Regions from separate parts of the Streptomyces sp. Pv4-95 genome, predicted to be linked through region 1. Evidence: riboswitches for the same ligand, from Rfam matches in the RefSeq annotation. Region 1 holds a riboswitch; the other holds the start of a gene.
What was found. Region 1 has a riboswitch for cobalamin ahead of thiI (tRNA uracil 4-sulfurtransferase ThiI). Riboswitches for the same ligand answer to the same signal wherever they lie in the genome.

Region 1 (7,044 bases):
GCAGGGAGATCTCCGACGCCGTGGGCGGCGCATCCCACACGGGCTCCTCGCTCTACACCCTCGACACCCGGGCTCTCGCCGCCCTCGCTCCGGACGTGGTTCTCACCCAGGACCTGTGCGACGTGTGCGCGGTGTCCTACAGCAGCGTCTCCCGAGCGGTGCGGGTCCTGGACGCCGACACCAAGGTGCTCAGCCTGGAGCCGCGGACCCTGGGCGATGTACTGGACTGCCTGGTCACGGTAGGCGCTCAGCTTGGCGTACGTGAACGCGCGGAGCAGCGGCGGGAGGAGCTGCGTACCCGCCTGGCAGAGGTGGAGCAGCTGACCGCCGGGCGAACGCGACCGCGCGTGGTGGCCATCGAGTGGCTCGATCCGCTCTGGCCGGCGGGGCACTGGGTGCCGGAGCAGATCACCTGCGCAGGCGGCACGCCACTGCTCGCGGTGCCGGGCGAGCACACCGAGCCGATGGAGTGGAGTGCGGTACGCGCCGCCCGCCCCGACGTGATCCTCGTTCTGCCCTGCGGCTTCAGCCCTGACCGCACGCTGCGGGAACGCCGTTTGCTCACCGAACTGCCGGGCTGGGACGAACTGCCCGCCGTGCGCAACGAGGCCGTCTGGGTCCTGGACGGGCCCGCCTACTTCAACCGGCCGGGCCCGAGGGTGGTCCGGGGTGCGGAGGTCCTGGCCCACGTCCTGCACTCCGTCGATGCGGGCGACCCCGTGGTGCCGGGCGAGGCGACCCGCCTGTCCGCAGTGGAGGAGTGACCATAGGGCTGGACAATGGCACCACGGCTTGCGAGGCAACAGCCTCCCAATGCGGCCATAGCGCGCCTCACCGGGCCGCTCCCTCACGGAGCACCGAGCCGGGCGCCTGCCGGCTCCACCCGACCCGGCACCGAACCCACCCAGGCCGCTACGATCCGGCCCGGGCAACCCAGCCCGAACCGAGGAGGGCCCGGTGCCGCAGGAGCCGATGACCGCAACGCTCGGCCGCAGCGAGTTGGTAGGGCCGTTCTTCTCCGTACGGACCGATGCCGGAACACCGCGCGACCAGGGCTTTGTCCCCCTGGCCGAGCTGTACCAAGAGAATGCCTCACCGGCACTGAGCCACCGCCTGGAGACGGTCGCCACCCGGCTCCGCACAGCGGAACGGCGGGTCGCCGCATCCCTCGTTTACCAGGGCCTGGCCGGGCGGCTGTGGTCCATCGCCCTTGCACCCGCGGTACTGACCGGACGGCTACCCGATCTCGACAGCGACGCCTTGTGGTGGCATCCGGACCGGAGCACCCCTGACGAACTCTGGCTGCCCGCCCCGTGCCCCCTGCCCTCGACCTCCGAGAAGGATCTGTCGGGCCAACTACTGGCAGCGGTCCTGCACGGTCACCTGGTGCCGCTGCTCCAGGCCGTCAGCACTGTGGCCACGATCTCCCCCCGGGTGCTGTGGGGCAACGCCGCTTCGGCACTGGTCGGCACCCTCCGTGTCCTGCACGACTGGTGCCACAGAACAGGCCGCCCGGAAGCGGCGGAACGAGCGGTGGCGCTGACCACGACCCTGCTCGACGCCCCGCCTCTGCGCGACACCGGAACCCTGGATCCCGCCGTCCCTGAATTCTCACGACGCAGTTGCTGCCTGTACTACCGCGTTCCAGGCGGAGGGCTCTGCGGAGACTGCGTGCTGAGGCGAACCGGGCGATAGGGCGTCAGCCCCTTCGGGCCGGGCCCATTCGCGATCCGGCCGAGATCGCGGCGTCATACGACGAGTACGGAGGTGATGCCGGGAAGCGCGTACCGGTGAGGTGCTGGCGGCCCGGTGTCGTCGCGCGATGTGTCCTCCTCGCGCAAGGAGGGCCGGTGTCGGGCACGGCGGTCGTTCCGCTCGCTGTGGAACTCTCGGACTCCTTGAGTGGTCTACCGGCCTTGCTGTGGTCAGACCTCCGGATCGGTGCGGCAGGGGACCACGATCAGGCAACCACTGTCTACGGTCGAGTCCGACGCCTTGCCAGGCCGCTGAGGCCCGCGGCGCGCGGTGGCCCCCCCCCCGCTGGTGCGTGGGCCGTGTGCCGCCTTGTCTACCCTGGACCAGCAGCTGGTTCGCCCCGTCCGCCAGACGGGGTGTCGTAAGAGGGAACCCGGTGGGAGTCCGGGACTGCCTCGCAGCGGTGAGTGGGAACGACCGCCGTCATCCAGCACTGGGTCGTGTGACCTGGGAAGCGACGGTCAGTAGGTGCCCCGTCCTTCGGGATGTGCCCACGAGTCCGAAGACCTGCCACTGCTCGTGCGGGGTGTGATCACCGCGCACGCATCCACGGCGACCCGGTACCGGGACCGATGACCGAGTGGCGCGTTCCACCTCTCCCTGCGCATGACGGGGACGGGCCGGCCCGCATCCCGTTCGCGGCCCTGATCCGGTCCTCACGACGACTCGCGAAGGAGAGTTTCGTGCCCGACGAACCGAGCATGCCCACCGTCCCCTCCCCTCGAACGCCTCGCCCCAGCGGCCCCTGTGTCCTGCTCAAGCATGGTGAGATCTTCCTCAAGGGCCGCAACCGGCACCTGTTCACCGAGCGGTTGCACGACAACCTCCGCCACGCTCTGCGGGGCATAGGCGGCTCCACGTGGATCAAGTCCGGCCAGAACGTGACCGTGCTCGGCGGCGAGGTTTCGCAGGATGTCCTGGTGGAGCGCGCCCGCCGGGTGATCGGGTTCAACTCGGTGGAGCCCGCCCTGCGGGTCCCCGGCACCGTTGCGGACATCACGCAGGTGGCTGTGGACGCGCTCGCCGACGCCCGTGCCGAGCAGCCCGGGATCAGTTTCGCCGTGCGGGTCAAGCGTCGGTACAAGGGCTTCGAGATGACCTCGTCGCAGTTCGAGCGCTTTCTCGGCGCACGCGTCCAGGAAGCTCTGGGACCGGTGCCGGTGAACCTCTCCAACCCGGATGTACGACTCTCGGTCGAGATCGACCACAAGGAGAGCTATGTCTCATGGAACCGCTACCAGGGGGCGGGCGGGCTCCCCGTCGGCTCCGGCGGGCGTGCCCTGGTGCTGCTCTCCGGCGGCTACGACTCGCCGGTGGCGGCCCATCGGGCGATGCGTCGCGGGCTGCGCTGCGACTTCGTCCACTTCACCGGCGCCCCGTACACGAACGCCGCTTCCGTCTACAAGGCTTACGCCCTCGCGCGTGAACTCAACCGCTACCAGCCCGGCGGACGGCTGCATGTCATCGCGCTCGGCAACGCCCAGAAGCAACTGGCCATCGCGGGGGCCGGCAAGCTTCAGGTCGTCGCACAGCGACGGCTGATGGTCCGCGCGGCTTCCGCGCTGGCGAGCCGGACCCGAGCGGAAGCCCTGGTGACGGGTGACAGCCTGGGGCAGGTGGCCAGCCAGACCCTCGCGAACATGGCCGCCGTGGACGAGGCCGCCACCCTGCCGGTGCTTCGCCCGCTGGTCGGCTGGGAGAAGCAGGAGATCATCGACGAAGCCCGGGCCATCGGCACGGCGGAGATCTCCGTACTGCCTGACGAGGACTGCTGCAAACTCCTCGCACCACCCCGAGTCTCCCTCCGGGCCGGATTGACCGACCTGCGCTCGGTGGAGAAGCGCCTCGATCTTGACGACGTGGTGGACGGCCTGCTGCGCGACGTCCAGGTCATGTATCCGGGTGAGATCGAAGGGGAAGACCGGGCGGACGCGGACAGCGAGTTCGCGCATGGCGGTACGGGCACGGCCGTGTGCGCGACGGCACCGTCCGCGGCGGTGTCCTCATGACCGGCGAGGACCTGCGGCGGATCCTGGTGATCGGGATCGGCGCGGGAGATCCGGAGCATGTGACGCTGGCCGCCGTGCGGGCCATGCGGGACTGCGAGGTGTTCCTCCTCCTGGACAAGGGCACGCGGACGTCCGAACTGACACGACTACGCCGCAACCTGGTGGCCGAGCACGCCGGCCCCGGCCACCGGGTGGTCGAAGCCGAGGACCCGCGGCGTGACCGCTCCCCCGCGGACACCGCGGGCTACCGGTCCCAGGTCGTCGACTGGCGCCACCACCGGGCCGCCCTGTACGAGCGGCTCATCCAGGACGAACTGGCGCCGAGCCGGACCGGCGCCTTCCTCGTGTGGGGCGACCCCGCGCTCTACGACAGCACGATCGACGCGCTGGATGAGGTGGCTGCCCGCGGCCAGGTGTCGTTCACATACAACGTGATTCCCGGGGTGAGCAGCATCTCGGTGCTGGCCGCCCGCCACCGTACGACGCTGACCCGACTCGGCAGGCCGCTCCGAATCGCCCCCGGCCGACACGTCGCCGGGTCAGGACTCGTCGCGGGCGAGGACGTCGCCGTCATGCTCGACGTCGGTGCGGCGCTCACCGCGCACCGGGCGGAGGGCTGGTGGATGTACTGGGGCGCCTACGTCGGCACACCCGAAGAGCTGCTCGTCTCCGGCCCACTGAACGAAGTCGCCGACCAGGTAGTGGAGTTGCGTGCCGCAGCACGCAAGCGTCATGGCTGGATCATGGATGCCTGCCTGCTGCGCACCGACGGTCCCGATCAGCAGGCAGAGGCCACGCCTCCATCGGGTTCCGGCCAGAACTCCGCCGGGCTTCTCCCGCCGCTGTAGCACCCCGGTGGCCGAAGCGCGCTGCCGCATGAGCGCGTTGTGGTCAAGCTGCTCCCACGTTTCACACCGGGCGAGGCTGCGGTCATACAACGACGCCAGCGGGGTCGAGCGGACCCCACGATGGGGAGCGTCGCAGTCGGGACACGGGCCGCCCAGGCGCCTGGGCGGCCCGTGTCCCGGAGGTACCGGCCACTGCCGATGCCCTGCGCCACGCCCATCGCCTCGTCTACGCGGAAGGCATCGCCCCTGGAAGACCCCCGGGCGGCTACTCCGATCGGCCTGGGCTGCCGCATCTGCGAGCGCCGCGACTGCGCCCAGCAGGCCCGTCCCACCGGCCGGTGGCCGACTCGCCTTCGACCCGTTCGGCGCACTCACGTCCCCTATCCGGTGGAGCCGTCGGGCAGCGACAGGTGAGCGGCGCCTTGAGCCTCTCCGCAGTGTTCGCAGTGCGCGGCGGGCTTCGAGGGCCCCCGCACCCGCGAGGGCATCAGCGTCGAGATGGGGCGATGTTGCCGTGCTCATCAGGTCTCATGGGCCTACAGCCCATTGTGTTGCGCGCCCCCAAAGGCCAACTCCCAATCCCGTTGGGACTGCAAGGCAGGCTCGGCCCCCGCAGCAGCACGCGATATCGGTCGGCGGCCGGGTACGCTGCCCGCTCGCCGAGAACCGCTCCGAAGGGGAGCGACGAGGGGGAGCGATCATGCGCAGAGCTGCGGGAATCAGGCGTAGGGGCATAGTGACCGCTGCCGTGCTGGCCACTGTGCTCACGGCTGCGGGATGCGGCGCGGACTCCAAGCCGACCGACTCCCGGGCCACAGGCTCCACCGACGCGGCAGACAACGGCGGCAAGGATGCCCCGCCGAAGACCAGCTCCCTCACTTGGAAGTTCGAGCACATCGCGGACTTCAGCGGAGAACTCACGGATGTCGCCGTCCTGGCCAAGGACGACATCTGGGCGGTCGGGACCGAGAACAACGGCAAGTCCAACGCCCACTTGCTGCACTATGACGGTTCGCGGTGGAAGCGTGAGCCTCTCCCCGATCCTCTCGCCGCCACCGACTACCCGCCGAAACTGGAAGAAGTCGGAGAGAAAGCCCTGTGGGTGCGGCCGCAGACCCACCAAGACGGCGACGGCGTGAACCCCTGGGCGATGTGGGACGGCACTCGCTGGTCCGCGGTGCCGAACCCTCCGCCGGGCAACGTCGGCGACCTCGATGCCGCGAGCCCGGACGACATCTGGGCCCTCGGCGGCGAGCAGACCGCCGTGCACTGGGACGGCACCCGCTGGACCACGACGCGTCTGCCGTACGGCGCCTCCGACCTGGCCGTGGTGGGGCCGGACGATGTCTGGGCGGTCGGCAGCCGCTCGACCGGTCCGGGCACCGAACTGGGCTACGGCGAGCGGTACAACCAGCCGGCCTCGATGCACTGGGACGGCACGTCATGGAAGTCCGTGGCGACTCCACAGGCCCGCTTCGAGAAGCCGATCCCGCCGGAGCCCAGCGCCGGTCTCAGCCAGGTCTTCGCTCTCGAAAGCGGTGAGGTGCGCGCATACGGCGGCAACACCTTCAACCATGGCGAGGTCGAGAACGAACCGGCGGACGAGTACATCCGGCTGCGCTGGGACGGCTCGAAGTGGGTCGATCAGGAAGAAGCGACCGGCGGCTGCGCCGGTCGGACCCCGGTGGGTCAGGACGACAAGGGCCTGTTCCTCGACGGCAACTGGTTCCTGACCGACGGCGGCCGGTGCGTGAAGATCAAGCGCCACCGCCTGCCCCTGTCGACCGGCGCCCGCAAGGGGTCGAATCAATCGCTGTGGCTCAAGGAGATTCACCGGGTCCCCGGCACCGACGAGTGGCTGGGCGCCGGACAAGTGCAGGTCAACCAGTCCGGCGATCCCTTCGGCGCCCCCGTCGTCGTACGCCTGCAGCGCGGCGGCTGACCTCTGGCTGCCTCCAATGAAGCGTCGAGCAGAGCCCCGGGGCGGAACAGGAGCCGGCCCCGTCGCTCCGGGCGAGGGGGCCGGCTCGTAGCTCAGTGGAAGGTGACGTAGCCGTTGCCGTCGCGGTCGTTCCCGCTCTTGGAGTACGAGTGGACGTCGGCGCGGCTGCCGCCGGGCTTGTAGAGGTAGATGGTGTCGCGGTCGTTGTTCCAGAGGAAGTTGCAGTTGTCGCGGTAGACGACGTTGCCGCCGTCGGAGTCGGTGCCGTTGCCGCCCCGGAGCCTGATGTAGTCGCCGGGCTGCAAGTAGTGGTTCGCGGTGAACGTGAACCGGTTGCCCGTGGCGTCCTTGACGACGTAACCGCGGAGGTTGACGGTCGCCGTACGCGAGTAGTTCTTGATGGTCAGGTACTCGTCCCGGGTGTTGCCGGAGCTGCAGCTGTTGGAGTCGCGGCCAGGCGCGTCGTACTGGGCTCCGCGGACTTTCAGGG
Region 2 (7,044 bases), 2.3 Mb from region 1:
TTCGGACGAGGTGCGGGGCGGCAGGGGAGCGACGAACGCGGGCAGCAGGCCCATCAGTACGCCGAGGGCCGGCCAGAGCGGGAGGACGGGTGCGGTGAGCGGGACGACGGGTGGCTGGAGGGCGCCGGGCGCGACGGTGTCCGCCCGGATCATCAGGGCCGCCACGGCGATACCGGAGCCGGCCACCAGCCAGGCGCGGACGCCCCAGCGCTCCGGCCGGTAGCGGGTGCGTACCGAGCGGCGGCCGCCGAGCCACAACCCGCCCAGTGCGGCGGCGAGTCCGGCGAGCAGGAGGGGAAGACCGTAGCCGGCGCCGGACCCGGCCAGCAGCCCGTAGGTCCCGGCGCAGACGCCCAGCAGGCCGCCGAGGGTGAGGGCCGAGGTGGTGTGCCGGACCGCGCGTGGTACCCGGGCGGTGCGGCCGTAGCCGCGGGCGTCCATCGCGGCGGCCAGCGCGACCGAGCGTTCCAGCGCCCCTTCCAGCACGGGCAGTCCGACCTGGAGGAGGGCTTTGAAGCCGCGGTCGGGTCGGCCGCGCAGCCGTCGGGCGGCGCGCAGCCGCTGCACATCGGCCACCAGGTTCGGTGCGAACGTCATCGCGACGACGACCGCGACGCCCGCCTCGTAGAGGGCCCCGGGCAGGGACTTCAGCATCCGGGCGGGGTTGGCGAGGGCGTTCGCGGCGCCGACGCAGATGAGGAGGGCGGCCAGCTTCAGGCCGTCGTAGAGGGCGAAGAGCATGCCCTCGGCGGTGACCCGGCCGCCGATCCGGACGCCTTGTGCCCAGTCGGGGAGCGGTACTTCGGGCAATGTGACCAGGAGGTGGGTTCCGGGGATCGGCGAGCCCAGGACGAAGGCGAAGACCAGCCGGACGGCGATCACGAACAGGCCGAGCTTGGCGAACGCGCCGTACGAACGGGCCCAGGGCGCGTCCGTGCGGCGGGCAGCGACGACATAGCCCGCGACTCCGACCAGCATCCCGAGCAGCAGCGGATTGGTGGTGCGCGAGGCCGCGGCCGCCAGGCCGAGCGCCCACAGCCACCACGCTCCGGCGTGCAGCGCGGTGGTACGGGTCGCGCGCGGGGCGCTCATCCGCGCCGGCGGCGCGCCTGCCACACGGCCGCCGCTCCCAGCGCGAAGACGGCCGCGCCGCCACCGAGCAGTCCGGCGGACGGGCCGCCGTCCTCGCGGCCGCCCCCGGTGCCCGAACCCTGCCCCGCCGACCGGCCCGAGGCCGCGTCCCCGGAGCCCGCGTCGGCTGTGTCCTCGCCGCCTGCCGGGTCCTGCGCCCCCTTGCCGCCCGAACCGTCGACCTGGTCCGCGCACCCCGACCGCGGGTAGTCGGCGATGGCGCACAGCAGGGCGTGGGAGTCGTAGCGCAGCGGCCCGGCGACCGCGGCCAGCGCCTCGCCCGCCGAGGCGTCCTCGGGGACCACGGCACAGTGCGTCCGCGGCTTCGGCGGCCGCTCCCCGCCGGCCGCGTCCGCCGCGCTGCCGAAGTCGATGACGACGCCGACCCGCTTGCTGTTGTCCTTGGCCGGAGTGCCCTGGCAGATCGCGTCGAAGTCGGCGGCCGTGCGCGGACCGGCGGCCGCGGCGGAGTCGGCGCTCACGGTGAACCGGAAGCCCTCGACGGCACCGTCGGCAGGCCGCATGGTGGCCGGCCCCTCGGTCGCGTACGCCCAGGAGCCACCTGAGCCGCCCGTGCCACCGGAGCCGCCCGCCTTGCTGTTCCAGAAGGACCAGTAGCGGTACTCCTGTGCCTGGGCGGGCGTGGCGGCCAGACCGGTGACGCTGCCGGCCAGCAGGAGGGCGCAGGCGATACGGGGGAAGCGCATCAGAGGGAGTTCTTCTTCATGCGGCCGCTCAGCAGGAAGCCGATACCGGCGCCGATGGCGAGCCCGATGCCGACGATCCACCAGACGCTGATGCCGCTTCCGCCGTCCTCCTTGTCCTTCGCGTCGGCGTTCTTCCCCTGCCCGGCGGCCGGTGCGGGGCCGGTGGCGTTGAGGGCGGCCACCAGGTCGGTGCCGCCGAAGGCGCGCGGGTCGGCGCCCGTGGCGTGCGCGGCGAGCACCAGCTGGGCGTACGCCGCCGGGCCGTTCTGCTTCGCCCAGTCCGCCGCGTGCTGCTCCAGCCACTTCAGGGGCTTCTGCGCGGCCGTGCCGTGCGCCCCCGCGGCCAGCGCGAGGACGGTGTCGGCGGTGTTGCCGACGTCCGGCTGGTCCTCCGCGCCCGGCATCGCGGACAGCAGGTGCTGCCCGTTCGCGTCGAGCTGCGCGACGAGGTAGGCGTCCGCGCCCCTGGCCGCCGCCTTCCGGGCACCGGCGTCCGCGCTGCCGCGGTCGTCGCCGCCCTGGCCGTCCTTACCCTCGTCCTTGCAGGTCAGCGGGCGTATGGGGGCGTGGGAGTCGTTGCCCGCCGGCGCGACGACGAAGCCCTTGCCCAAGGCGCCCAGCGCGGCGGCAGCGGTGGCGTCGGCGTTCGGCGCCAGGACGCCGTCCTTGGGCTGGTAGGCGAAGGCACCGCGCTCCGCGGACTTCGCCGCACAGCTCAGCTGGAAGGTCAGCAGCGCGTCGTAGGGGGACTTGCCGCCCTTGCCCGACGTCACGGTGACCGGATCCGCGCCCGCCGCGGCGAGTGCGCCGATGACGACGGAGGTGGAGTTGGCGTCGCTGGGCGAGCCGGCCGTCGAGCCCCATCCGCCGTCCTTGTTCTGCACCGACCTCAGCCAGCCCAAGGCCTTCTTCACCGCGTCACCGTGCCCGCCGAGCGCGGCCAGGGCCTGCACCGCGGCGCCCGTCTGGTTGGTGTCCCGCATCGTCTTGGCGGCACACGGTTTCGCCGGGTCGGCCCGGAAGGCGGCGAACGATCCGTCGGCGCACTGCTGCCCGGTGAGCCAGTCGACCGCGGACGCCGCGGGCCGCAGGCCCACCGTGTCCTGCGCGAGCAGGGCGAGCGACTGCCGCCACACTCCGTCGTACTCCGGGGAGGCGGCGCCGTACAGGCCGGCGGGCAGTTTCGCGGGGGAGGGCGACGGGGCCGCCGGTGCGGCGGAGTCGGCGAACGCGGCCGGGGCGGCGGCCGTGCCCAGCACCGCCGCCGTGGCCAGGGCCACGGCGGCGCGGCGTGCCAGGACGGCGAAGGATGGAGCCATGGGGGCCAGGGGAGCCATGGGGTCGGTGCCTCTCGGGTCGGTTCGCAGCGGTGTACGCAGCCGCGCTCGGCCGGCCACCCGCGCGCCCGGTCGTCGGGTCCGCGCGGTGGCACCGGGCTCAGCTCCGTATACCTCGACGGTGCCGCGCACCGGCCGTCCGTGGGTGGGGCCGGGGCGGGAGCCTTGGTCGTGCGCCAGCGGGTGCTCCGGCTCGTACGGCCGTGCGAGCCGCGAGAGCGTCGCGGTGCGCGGGTGGGCCGTCCTCACGGTTGCGGGTCAGCGCCGGATTTTCACCGGCTTCCCCCGATAGGCACGGATGAAGTTGTCCCGCACACCTTAACCGGCGCCCGCAAGGGACTCGCTCGCACGTACGGATAGGGGCGGGCCCCGCAGCCCGGGGCGGGCCCCCGTGTGCGGGAGCCGGAGCGGGGCGCGGGGCCCTGCCCCGCTGCGGTCCCCGGTGACCGCGGGGCGCGGGCGGCTGCCCGGCGGGGATTCACACCGCTCGGTACGTCACCGGGTCGGAGCCGGGGACCGGCTCGGCGTGCCCGAGTTTCACCAGGCGGCGCAGGTGGGCCTCGGCTTCCGAGACGGCGATGTTGCGGGAGCCGTAGGGGATCTGCTCCCAGGGGCGGTTCCACTCCATCGCCACCGCGAGCTGCCAGGGCGTGAGGGGTTCGCGGAGCAGTGCTCTCAGTCCGGAGAGGCGCTCCTCGTGGTGGGTGAGGAGTTCCCGCACCCGCCCGTCCGCGTCGGCGAACGCGTGCTGATGGGCGGGCAGCACCTCGGCCGGGGCGAGTCTGCCGATCCGCTCCAGGGAGTCGAGGTAGTCGCCCAGCGGGTCGGTGACCGTGGCGTCGTCCGGGTCCTCGTACAGCCCGACGTGCGGGGTGATGCCGGGGAGGAGGTGGTCGCCGGAGAAGAGCCGGCCGAAGCCGGAGGCCCCACCGGCCGCGGCCCCGGCCGCCGTCCTCCCGGCCCCCGCACCCGTGCCCCGCAGGTAGCCGGCCCCCGCACCCCCGGCCCCCGCACCCCCGGCCCCCGCGCCCCGCCCCGGGTGCTCCTCCTCCAGGTGCAGGCAGACGTGTCCCGGGGTGTGCCCCGGCGTCCAGATCGCGCGCAGCCGGCGCCCCGGGAGGTCGAGCAGCTCACCGGGGGCGATGTCGCGGTCCGGCAGGGCGGGCCGCCGGTTGGGCAGTGACCGGGCGCCGCGTTTGGCGCGGGCCGCCCGCAGGGGCGCGAGGTGGTCCTCGGGCGCACCCGCCGTCGTGAGTTTGGCGGTCAGGTAGTCGAGCCACCGGCCCGGCTCCGCGTCGCGAGCGCGGCGGACCATGGCCGTGTCGGCGGCGTGCATCGCGATCCAGGCCCCGGACACCTCACGGACCTTGGCGGAGAGCCCGTGGTGGTCGGGGTGGTGATGGGTGATCAGGACGCCGTGCAGGTCGGTGAGGGCGAAGCCGCACGCCTCTACGCCGGCGGCAAGGGTGTCCCAGGAGTGCGGGTCGTCCCAGCCGGTGTCGATGAGTACCGGGCCGCGGTCGGTCTCCAGGAGGTGGACGAGGGTGTGGCCGAGCGGATTGTCCGGGATGGGGACGGCGATGCTCCACACCCCGCCCCTGTGGTCGGTCACCTGTGTCATCCCGGTCCCCTCTCGGTGTGGGCATGCCCGTTCACTATAACTAGAACGAGTTCCAGTGCGGCCTGAAGTGGGCTTTCCGGTGGTGGAGTTGAGGTGGTGGGGCGGTTTCGCGGTTGCTGGACGCGGGGTCGGCGGTGCGGTGATTGTGTGTGCGCCGTGGACTCCTGCAAAGGGAACTGGTATCAGTTTCTGATGCAGCGTCAGGTGTCGGCGGGGCGTGCACGCCCGCCGGCCGAGGGCGGCCAACCCGCGGGAGGCGGCAGCGATGAGCGACCTCGTCGAGCACGGAAAGCTCTACATAGGCGGTGAGTTGGTCGACCCGGCCGGCCGCGACACGATCGAGGTCGTCTCGCCGCACACCGAGCAGGTCATCGGCCGGGTGCCGCACGCCTCCCGGGCCGATGTCGACCGCGCGGTGGCCGCGGCCCGCACGTCCTTCGACTCCGGGGTCTGGGCGCAGGCCCCGCTGACGGAGCGGATCGCCGTGGTGACCCGCATCAAGGACGCCTTCGCCGCGCGCAGCGAGGAGATCGCCCGGGTCATCAGCTCGGAGAACGGCACTCCCGTCACCTCCGGTGTGATGGTGCAGTCGCTGGCGGCGATGCTGGTGTGGGACGCGGCCCTGGCCGTGGCCCGTGACTTCCCGTTCGAGGAGCGGCGGGCCGGCCTGCTGGGCCCGCTGCTGGTCCGCCGGGAGCCGGCCGGGGTGGTCGCGGCCGTCGTGCCGTGGAACGTCCCGCAGTTCACCGCCGCCGCCAAGCTCGCCCCGGCCCTGCTGGCCGGCTGCTCGGTGGTGTTGAAGGTGTCCCCCGAGACCCCGCTGGACGCCTACCTCCTCGCCGAGATCGTGACCGAGGCCGGGCTGCCGGAGGGCGTGCTGTCGATCCTGCCCGCGGACCGGGAGGTCAGCGAGTACCTGGTCGGGCACCCGGGCGTGGACAAGGTCTCGTTCACCGGGTCGGTGGCGGCGGGCAAGCGGGTCATGGAGGTCGCGGCCCGCAACCTCAGCCGCGTCACGCTGGAGCTGGGCGGCAAGTCCGCCGCGGTGATCCTGCCGGACGCGGACCTGGAGGCGGCGGTGGCCGGCATCGTGCCGTTCGCCTGGATGATCAACGGCCAGGCGTGTGTGGCCCAGACGCGGATCCTCGCGCCGCGCAGTCGCTACGACGAGATCGCCGAGCGGTTCACCGCGGCGGCCGGTGCGCTGACCGTCGGCGACCCGCTGGATCCGGCCACCGAACTCGGCCCGCTGGTCGCCCGGCGCCAGCAGCAGCGCTCGCTGGACTACATCGCGCTCGGCCAGCAGGAAGGTGCCAAGGTCCTGACCGGCGGCGGACGGCCCGAGGGGCAGCCGACGGGCTGGTACGTCGAGCCGACGCTCTTCGGCGAGGTCGCCAACTCCATGCGGATCGCCCGCGAGGAGATCTTCGGCCCGGTCATCTGCCTGCTGCCCTACGAGGACGAGGCCGAGGCGGTGCGGATCGCCAACGACTCGGATTACGGCCTCTCCGGCTCGGTGTGGACCGCCGACGTCGAGCGAGGCATCGACATCGCGCGGCAGGTGCGCACCGGCACGTACTCGGTCAACACCTTCAGCATCGACATGCTCGGCCCGTTCGGCGGCTACAAGAACTCCGGCATCGGGCGGGAGTTCGGGCCGGAGGGGTTCGGCGAGTATCTGGAGCACAAGATGATCCACCTGCCGGCGGGTGCCTGATGGGGGACCGCTGGCGGGTGGAGGTGGACCGGAGCGTGTGCATCGGGTCCGGGATGTGCGTCGGGGCGGCACCCGACGGCTTCCGTCTCGACTCCGCCCGGCAGTCGCATCCGGTGGCGCCGGAGGGGGACCCCGCCGAGAGCGTGCTGGCAGCGGCCGAGGGGTGCCCGGTCGAGGCGATCCTCATCACCGTGGCGGACAGCGGTCAGCCGGTCTTCCCGCCCGAGGAGTGAGCGGCCGTCCCCGAGCCGGACCCCGACTTCGCCCCGGGCCGCGGTCCCGGCTCCGGTGCGGTGATGTCGATCAGCCGGCAGACCGTCTCGATGTCGATCTTCACCTGGGCGATCGAGGCCCGCCCGGACAGCCAGGTGATCAGCGCCGAGTGCCAGGTGTGCTCGATGACCCGCACCGCGGACAACTGGTCGGGGGTGGCGGGCCCGTCCAGGTTCATCGCGTCCAGGATGATCGCGGTGGTCAGCCGGGAGACGGTGTCCACCTCGGGGCTGACGGAGCGGTCGGCGAAGGTCAGCG

Region 2: it holds a riboswitch for cobalamin, as region 1 does, so the genes downstream of both, QOM21_RS25780 (prenyltransferase/squalene oxidase repeat-containing protein) here and thiI (tRNA uracil 4-sulfurtransferase ThiI) in region 1, are expected to answer to the same signal.

Annotation. Positions count from the first base shown of each region.
Region 1 is NZ_CP127172.1:8,196,079-8,203,122, reverse strand. It holds gene QOM21_RS36080 (cobalamin-binding protein) at 1-764, shown strand, start outside; gene QOM21_RS36075 ((2Fe-2S)-binding protein) at 973-1,695, shown strand; cobalamin riboswitch at 2,070-2,285, shown strand; gene thiI (tRNA uracil 4-sulfurtransferase ThiI) at 2,457-3,764, shown strand; gene cobF (precorrin-6A synthase (deacetylating)) at 3,761-4,612, shown strand; gene QOM21_RS36060 (short-chain fatty acyl-CoA regulator family protein) at 4,733-5,026, shown strand; gene QOM21_RS36055 (hypothetical protein) at 5,349-6,554, shown strand; gene QOM21_RS36050 (lamin tail domain-containing protein) at 6,647-7,044, opposite strand, start outside.
Region 2 is NZ_CP127172.1:5,882,838-5,889,881, forward strand. It holds gene QOM21_RS25770 (CbiQ family ECF transporter T component) at 1-1,092, opposite strand, end outside; gene QOM21_RS25775 (SCO2322 family protein) at 1,089-1,838, opposite strand; gene QOM21_RS25780 (prenyltransferase/squalene oxidase repeat-containing protein) at 1,838-3,157, opposite strand; cobalamin riboswitch at 3,336-3,517, opposite strand; gene QOM21_RS25785 (MBL fold metallo-hydrolase) at 3,654-4,796, opposite strand; gene QOM21_RS25790 (aldehyde dehydrogenase) at 5,062-6,513, shown strand; gene QOM21_RS25795 (ferredoxin) at 6,513-6,746, shown strand; gene QOM21_RS25800 (TetR family transcriptional regulator) at 6,719-7,044, opposite strand, start outside.